One region of the Bacillus sp. 05T21 genome, then DNA from elsewhere that is predicted to be linked to it. Evidence: riboswitches for the same ligand, from Rfam matches in the RefSeq annotation. Region 1 holds a riboswitch; the other holds the start of a gene.
The links. Region 1 has a riboswitch for cyclic di-AMP ahead of AC1DKZ_RS12430 (APC family permease). Riboswitches for the same ligand answer to the same signal wherever they lie in the genome.

Region 2: it holds a riboswitch for cyclic di-AMP, as region 1 does, so the genes downstream of both, AC1DKZ_RS26965 (amino acid permease) here and AC1DKZ_RS12430 (APC family permease) in region 1, are expected to answer to the same signal.

Annotation. Positions count from the first base shown of each region.
Region 1 covers NZ_JBFTMD010000005.1:46,938-51,159, reverse strand. The annotation lists gene AC1DKZ_RS12430 (APC family permease) at 582-2,408, opposite strand; cyclic di-AMP (ydaO/yuaA leader) riboswitch at 2,553-2,699, opposite strand; gene AC1DKZ_RS12425 (hypothetical protein) at 2,839-2,967, shown strand; gene panE (2-dehydropantoate 2-reductase) at 3,030-3,962, opposite strand; gene AC1DKZ_RS12415 (hypothetical protein) at 4,139-4,222, shown strand, end outside.
Region 2 covers NZ_JBFTMD010000025.1:65,874-70,095, reverse strand. The annotation lists partial or broken gene AC1DKZ_RS26975 (transposase) at 1-325, shown strand, start outside; gene AC1DKZ_RS26970 (hypothetical protein) at 735-1,295, opposite strand; cyclic di-AMP (ydaO/yuaA leader) riboswitch at 1,677-1,822, shown strand; gene AC1DKZ_RS26965 (amino acid permease) at 1,912-3,408, shown strand; gene AC1DKZ_RS26960 (MgtC/SapB family protein) at 3,434-3,925, shown strand.

The DNA of each region.
Region 1 (4,222 bases):
GCAACTATTACTATCGCATTTTATTATTCTATTTTCTTGCAAATGATTTGAGATGGTTAAAAATAGAGAACGTTCTCACCGTGAGTCATGTACGAACCATCTCTTCTAACTTTTTTCTACAGTACTTACTTATTGTTATAAAACACTTCATAACTTTTCATATGTGCTTAGTATGAATAAAACTGTATAAATTTTCTATTTTATTGCGATTTCCACATTCACACAGTGAATATATTACATGAAAATATTATTCATTTTAAACCAATTAACGTATGAAAGTATGAAATTTCGTTTTGTTTTCATGTAAGTTTTGTACTGTAAGGTCATTTAAACACAGCTATTTATATAACGTAAAGAAGTATTTTAATTCCCTTTATTTTCAAGATCTCATGTCCTTATCCCAAAATAAAATTCAATTCACTTTCTCGATTAAACTATCTATATACCACAACAGGAAACACTACATATTCATAATCATTAAAATTATACTAATATACTTTTCGGATCCATATGCAATTATGCATAGCATATACACAAAAAGGATAACTTCACTTTCGTGAAGTTATCCTTAAAAAATTTCCTTACTTTTTCAAATGATACGGTACTGTCGTAATAACAACATTTCTTTTATAGAGTAAATACGCACGAATGAGTAAACTAGACTGATTATGAAGAATGTTATGCCAACCTTTTTTCGGAATAAACTGTGGTATAACGACCGTAACTCGGTAATTTGATTCACTCGCTTTATATTGCACTGTGTCAATAAATTTTGTAAGCGGCTGAATAATGCTTCTATAATGAGAATGTAATGTAACAAGCCTTACTTCAGGTTGCCACTTCTCCCATTTCTCTTCAAATTTCTTTTCCTCTTCTCTGTCAAAAGCAACATATACAGCGATAACTTGATCTGCAGAAAGAGCCTTAGCATAGTTCAATGAATTTTCTACTACATGAGTCATACCAGCTACAGGAACGACAATTACATTCCCTTCAATCGGAACAAGTGGTTCACAAGTTTTTAAACTTAATTGATCCCCCACTGCATCATAATGCTTCTTTATTCGATGGAACAAGAAGATAATGGCAGGTAAGAAAATAAGGATCGACCAAACTTGTGCGAATTTAGTTAAAAAGAACATACTCATTACGATAAAACTAATGACTGCACCAATTAAATTAAGCGTTAATCTTAAAGCCCATCCTTCAGGCTTTTCACGAAGCCATTTTAGTACCATTCCAGTTTGAGAAAGTGTAAACGGAATAAATACCCCTACTGCATATAGCGGAATCAAGTGTTCTGTTTTCCCCTGAAAAGCTACAATTAAAATAATCGAAGAAATCCCAAGTATAATAATACCGTTTGAATAACCTAGGCGGTCTCCTCTAATCGTAAACATTCTCGGTATGAACTTGTCTTTTGCAAGATTAACCGCTAATAGCGGAAATGCAGAATAACCTGTGTTAGCCGCAAGAATTAATATTAAAGCTGTTGTACCTTGTATGAAATAGTACATGAAATTACGTCCAAAAGTTTGTTCAGCAATTTGTGAAACGACTGTTACTTCCTTACTTGGATTAATTCCGTAATAATAAGCTAAAAAGACAATTCCAGAAAATAAAACTGCAAGTAATGCACCCATTGCAAGCAATGTTTTCGCTGCATTGTTAGGTGCAGGATCTTTAAAGTTTGGAATTGCGTTAGATATCGCCTCAACACCCGTTAAAGCAGAGCTTCCTGAAGCAAATGCTCGTAACAGTAAGAACAAACTAATTCCTGCAACTGGCGTTCCAATTGGCGAATGCAAAGCCTGCGAAACGTGTCCCGTTAAAATATTGTATATCCCTACACCAATTAATATAAATAGTGCTAAAACGAATAAATAAACAGGATATGCTAAAACGGAAGCTGATTCCGTTACGCCTCTTAAATTTAAGATGGTAATCAATATGACAAATATAATCGCAATGATTACATTATGTGCATGTAAGCTAGGAAAAGCAGATGTGAGCGCATCTGTACCCGCAGATACACTTACTGCAACCGTTAAAATGTAATCAACTAATAAAGATCCTCCTGCTATTAAGCCTGGATTCATCCCTAAATTCTCTTTTGATACAACATATGCCCCGCCGCCATGAGGGTAAGCAAAAATAATTTGTCGATAAGATAAAATAAGAGCTGTCAATAATACTAATACCCCAATAGCAATCGGAATGGAATACCAATAAGCTACTGCTCCAAGACCTGCTAAAGCAATTAAAATTTGCTCTGGTCCGTATGCAACCGATGACAATGCGTCAGAAGATAAAATTGCTAGCGCCTTCGTTTTATTAAGCTTTTGCTCTCCTAACTCAGTTGATTTTAACGGCCTTCCAATTAAAAACCTTTTGATAGATGAAACCAACGCTGTCCACTCTCCAATAATTTTGCACGAATTTTTCTGCTAATTACAGCGGATAAACTATTTCTTCAGAAAACAAAAAATGTCTACAAGCCATAATGAAATAGACTTGTAGACATTATTTTTTTTGTCGCACAAGCTCCACCTTCCTTCTCAATATAACGCTTACGAGGTTAGCTGTCGGATTCGGGCCTATGAGTAGCCCTACCTTTTTCAAGGATTCACCCCATTGGATTATGTACTAATCCATAAGAACGGGTCCCCCGCACCATGCGGCTTCAGCGATTTAGAAAATTGAAACTGTGGATTATAATACTCCTTTATTTTCAAAAAGTAAACAAAAATTTTTAAAAAGAAAAAAATTAAAACGATTGCGCATAATCCACTGAAAAATATACATAATGAATACTAAAAATCCACAAAGGAGACCCGTATGTCTAAAGAAAAGAAGCCACTTTTTTCCGATTCATATTTAGATGCAGTAGCAAATGAAATTAATCAGCTATATGGTAAACGTGAAAGAGAACGAAATACGACAGATAAACCGAAAAGAAACGAATAAATTGTCAAAAAGAAACAAAAAAAGGATAGCAACATTTATATTTTGCTATCCTTTACTCTTTTTCATACCATTTCTTTATTTAAAATCATTTTTTCATATACCTTTAAATTTTGATGCACAGCTCCTAACAAAGGAGTATCTATCGAAAACTGTTCTGCTAAATCAAGTAAATACCCTTGCAAGTATTTCCCTTCAATGAGCGAGCCTTTTTCCATATCACGCTGCATAGATGACTTCATATCATACGAAATTTTATCAATCGTTTTCATATGTTCCTGGACGATATTGTCCTTAACTGGAGCCCCCATAGATTTCATGATTTGCACTGATTCTTCAAATAAGTTTCTAATAAATTCTCGGCCTCCATCACTCTCGCGAATCGGTCCTATCGGCGCACGCATTAATGTTGTCACACCTGACATTACGGTGATAAATAAATATTTATGCCACATATCTTGCACAATATTTTCACTTAAAACAAAACTAGCTTTTGTATCTGCAAATGTTTTAGAAATAAGCTTTATTCTCTCTGAATCTTGAGGCTTAATTTCCCCAAATACAAGTCTGTTGGCAACACTAGTTTGTACAATTTCTCCTTGATCGTTTAACGTCGTCTCGATAAAGCATAAACCGCCAATTACTTTTTCCACGTCGAATTCCTTTTGTAATAGTGTTAAATGAGCGATACCATTTAACACTGGAATTATTACTGTATTCTCTCCTACAAATGGTTTCAAATCTGTTATTGCCTCGTTTAGGTGATACGCTTTTGTTGAGAATAAAATCACATCAAATGGAGTGGTAATATCTTCTTTCGTTATTAGCTTCGGTTGAAATGAAAAATCGCCGTTAATACTTCGGATAACAAGACCTTTTTCCTCTAATTGTTCTTTCCGTTTACTACGTACGAGAAAAGTTACATCTTCTCCCTTTTCGGCAAGTCGTCCACCAAAAAAACCTCCAACGCCTCCAGCTCCTAATACTAAAATACGCATAATACATCCCCCTTTTCAAAACACAATTCTACTCCTTTTAGTATACATAACATTATACATGTCGCCTAATAAATAAGCTGAATTTTCATTCTTAATTATATAAAAATCCTCTGGTTATTTTTTAGCAGATTAGGGCATGTTGTTTCTATAGCTTACATTGAAAGGAAACAATATAAATGGAGGCAATACAAACGATCGAAGAAAAATATGTATCAACAGCTATTTTTCAATTTATTTTCCCATTTTCGTTCAAAAGTGGA
Region 2 (4,222 bases), on a different contig from region 1:
AGAAAGATGGGAGTGCCATTTGTATGGACAATTGATTGCCATTCTACTCTGTTCTTCTATCATGTTTCAAATGCGGCAATTACTTCTTATAAAAAAGAAACGAGAACTGAGTGAATATAAGGCCATATATATGATTAAAGATTACTTTCTTCTTCTTTTCCAAGCTATACAGAAAGACACCCAAGAGCTATCAAAGATTCTAATTCGCCTGTTTAACCTCCTACAGCAAAACGGGAGAAAATCTCATCGATATGAGAAGAAAACAGTCTTTGATATATTAGGTGTCGTTTACAATTGTGCCATGTCTGATAATCAAGCGGCTTAATTCAAAAAATGAAACCCGTTAGGGTTTATTTCGTATGCAAATCTTTAAAGCACCTACATATAGGATTTCGAAAAAAAGAAACAATCTCGCTTATCGTTGACGTTACATGAGCTTAGCTTGATAGCGATGGGGTAGCACCACATCGCTATCAAGTTAAGATTCTTAAGTTCCCCCAAAACGAAAAAAGTGAGCCGTATTCGCAAAAATAAATTTTACACATCGTTGACTACTGATAATGATGGGTTATGTGAACTATAAGAAACCTCTGATTATTTAAATCAGAGGTTTACTTTTTTTACATACCTGAAAATGGGTCATTTTTCCATATCGAAAGGGTAGGCAAAGTTTTTTTAATGTTTGTTATTAGCTTTTGTATGAATTTAATTTCAGATAATTGTTTATTGTATTCTTATAATTGAATTAGATATTCATAATCATTTTGAAACATTGTATCTTTTAAAAGTTCGTTTAAATCCATAGCTAGGAAAAGGATTAACATAGATAAGTATTGTTTTCCTCTTTTTGAAGCTCTTTTTCGTAAGAAGGTAGGGGTTTGTTCTTTGGTTTGAAGACATATATAACGTTTTTGAAATGATAAACTTAATATTCGTTTTTCAATTACTTTTATTTGCTTTTTTCGTTGTATATAATCTAAAACAGAATTGTATAGTTTGTGACTTGATCGTTGTTTTCCGCAAATTGTTAGTATCCATATTCTGAAATTGTGATTGTCGTCTAAGTGTTTTGTTAAATCTAAGGTATATTGTAAATAAGGGATATCAGATGATTTACTAGTCCTATGTACAATAAATTCATGATCTATATAAATATACTTTTGAAGGTAAAGCTCTAGCAATATGCTTATTGTAATGAACATTTCTATATTTGATTGTAAAGGAGGTTGTATAGTTTGAGTATCATCATCTACAGATAGTAAGAAAAAAAGCTCAGGGACTGTTAGATATTCCATTTCTTCTTATCACCTTTCTTTAGATAGAATTTGTATATAAATAAATATTCATCTTTTTATTTCATAAATCCTTTTGGATCATTAATAGAACTTAGTTACCAGAACACCACTTATCAGCAGTCAATGTAATTAAAAGTAGTAAAGACACTAGTAGATAATAGACCTAATAAAAATGAGGCATAGTATTTTTATTTAATTCAAACTCTTCTTCATGTATTACTATACTTGTAATTCTCACTTTTTTTAAAGTATGTAACTTAATTTAAGAATTCAAATTATAAATAAAGTGTACAGCGCGAAAAATCCCTCCCCTGAAAAAAACGTTAATTTTCTTGTTTACAAACAAGAGGGCATAGGAGTAATATATTGTACATAAATTCATATCACTATTCGCTGAATCCATATGGAGCGGGGGAACCAAATTTTGTGCGATTGCACTTGGGGTGAATCCTTCTTAAATGAAGGTAGGGCTATTCTCAAGGCCCGAATCCGACAGCTAACCTCGTAAGCGTTTCGAGAGGGGATACTATGGTGATTTTTAAAAACACTGGGTGAACTTTGGTGTCTTTTTTTATACTCTTTTTCTGGAAAATAATTCAAAAAAAGGATGAGATACTTGAAAGAGACACCCATAAAAACGAAAAATTCACTTTTTTCTTTTTCTTCTAATTCCCGACCTTCTGAATTAAGAAGAGAATTAGGGCTGCGACATTTAACAATGATTTCTATAGGTGGAAGCATTGGGACGGGGTTATTTATAGCAAGCGGAAATACGATTCATACAGCAGGACCTGGTGGAGCAATTATAGCTTATTTGTTGATGGGGTGTATTGTTTACCTGTTGATGACCAGCTTGGGAGAAATGGCAGCGTATATGCCTACATCTGGTTCTTTTAGTACGTATGCTTCTAAATTTGTAGATCCTGCATTTGGTTTTGCGATTGGTTGGAATTACTGGTTTAGCTGGACTATTACTCTTGCAGTTGAAATTTCATCAGGAGCTATTCTTATGAAATATTGGTTTCCATACAGTCCATCTATTCTGTGGAGTGCGTTATTCATACTGTTTATGTTTGGAATTAATATTCTTTCAGTGAAACATTATGGAGAAATGGAGTTTTGGCTTTCACTTGTAAAAGTTATTACTATAGTCGTGTTTATTATGTTAGGAATAGCCACGATATTTGGAATTTTCAAAGGAAATCCTATTGGATTTCACAATCTAACAATTGGAGACGCACCGTTTCATGGAGGTTTTCTTTCTATTCTTAGTGTGTTTATGATTGCGGGGTTTTCCTTTCAAGGTACAGAAATGGTCGGAATTGTAGCTGGAGAAAGTAAAGCACCTGAAAAGCATATTCCAAAAGCTGTGCGGCAAATCTTTTGGAGAATTCTCTTATTTTACATACTTACCATTTGCGTAATTGGAGTCATAGTTCCCTACACAGATCCGAATCTAGTTAACAATGATATTAGTAATATTACAATGAGTCCCTTCACACTAGTATTTGAGAAAATTGGGTTTGCATTTGCAGCTTCTATTATGAATGCAGTTATCTTGGTATCTGTTCTATCAGCTGGTAATTCCGGAATGTATGTTGCAACCCGAATGTTATGGGTAATGGCAAGAGAAGGGAAAGCTCCAAAGTGCTTAAAAAAAGTAAATAAACAAGGTGTTCCTATTAATGCATTACTTATGACAACGGCTGTGGCAATCGTAGCGTTTGCAGCTTCTTTATTTGGAGAAGGGCAAGCGTTTATATGGCTTTTGAATGCTTCGGGACTTTGTGGATTTATTGCATGGTTAGGGATTGCTATAAGCCATTATCGTTTTCGTCAGGCTTTTTTACATCAACAAAAGAATTTAAATAAGCTCCCGTATCAAGCAAAGTGGTATCCTATCGGTCCTATTTTGGCTTTTGTAATATGTACTATTATTATATTAGGACAGAATTATTCAGTCTTTATAGGGTCACATGTCGATTGGTATGAAGTACTTGCTACTTATATTGGTTTACTGCTGTTTCTTGTATTTTGGTTCGGCTATAAAATTATAAAAAAAACAAAGGTGATTCCATTACAACAAGTCAATTTAGAGCATGATGATCATTAAGGATGGAAATTAAGGAGACAGAAATATGGAACTAGACATTCTACTTAGGTTACTTGTAGCAATACTTGTTGGAGCAATAATTGGATTAGAACGTCAATGGCACAATTGCATTGCTGGATTACGTACAAATATACTTGTTTCCGTAGGTGCTGCACTTTTTGTACTATTAAGTGTACTCACTCCAACCGATAATACACCTACAAGAATAGCTTCTCAAATTGTAAGCGGGATTGGTTTTTTAGGTGCTGGAGTTATTATGAAAGATGGCTTGACAGTTCGAGGACTGGATACCGCAGCAACCTTATGGTGTTCTGCGGCTGTAGGAACATTAGCAGGTAGCGGCTATTTACTTATAGCTATAACAGGAACCATTCTTATTGTCAGCATAAATAGTTTACTAAGACCTGTTTCGAAATGGGTTTCCGAAAAATCTGAAAAGGGTTTTAAATATTCCCAACAAGTTACCGCACTCTCTTATAGAGTAAAACATAAATCATCAGAGAAAAAAGATTGTTAAAGAGAAGCTAATTTTAAAAACGTTATAAATAATAATAAAAGAGACCTATTCTAGATGGGCAAATAGAGAAATAATTAGTGTGCAATTTATTCAATATTCGAACTGATGAAAAATACTATCTACAAAGTAATCAAAGAATACAGAAGTACATTAAAACCAGCCCTGAGCTGTTTTTGTAGTCCAACCTTACAGTAGCTGTTTATCTTTCTTCCAATATATAAACTAATTACTTAAGGCGTCTAGAAAGGTGGGAGATTCATATCAAACAAATAGAATATTTTACAGAACCATATTTTA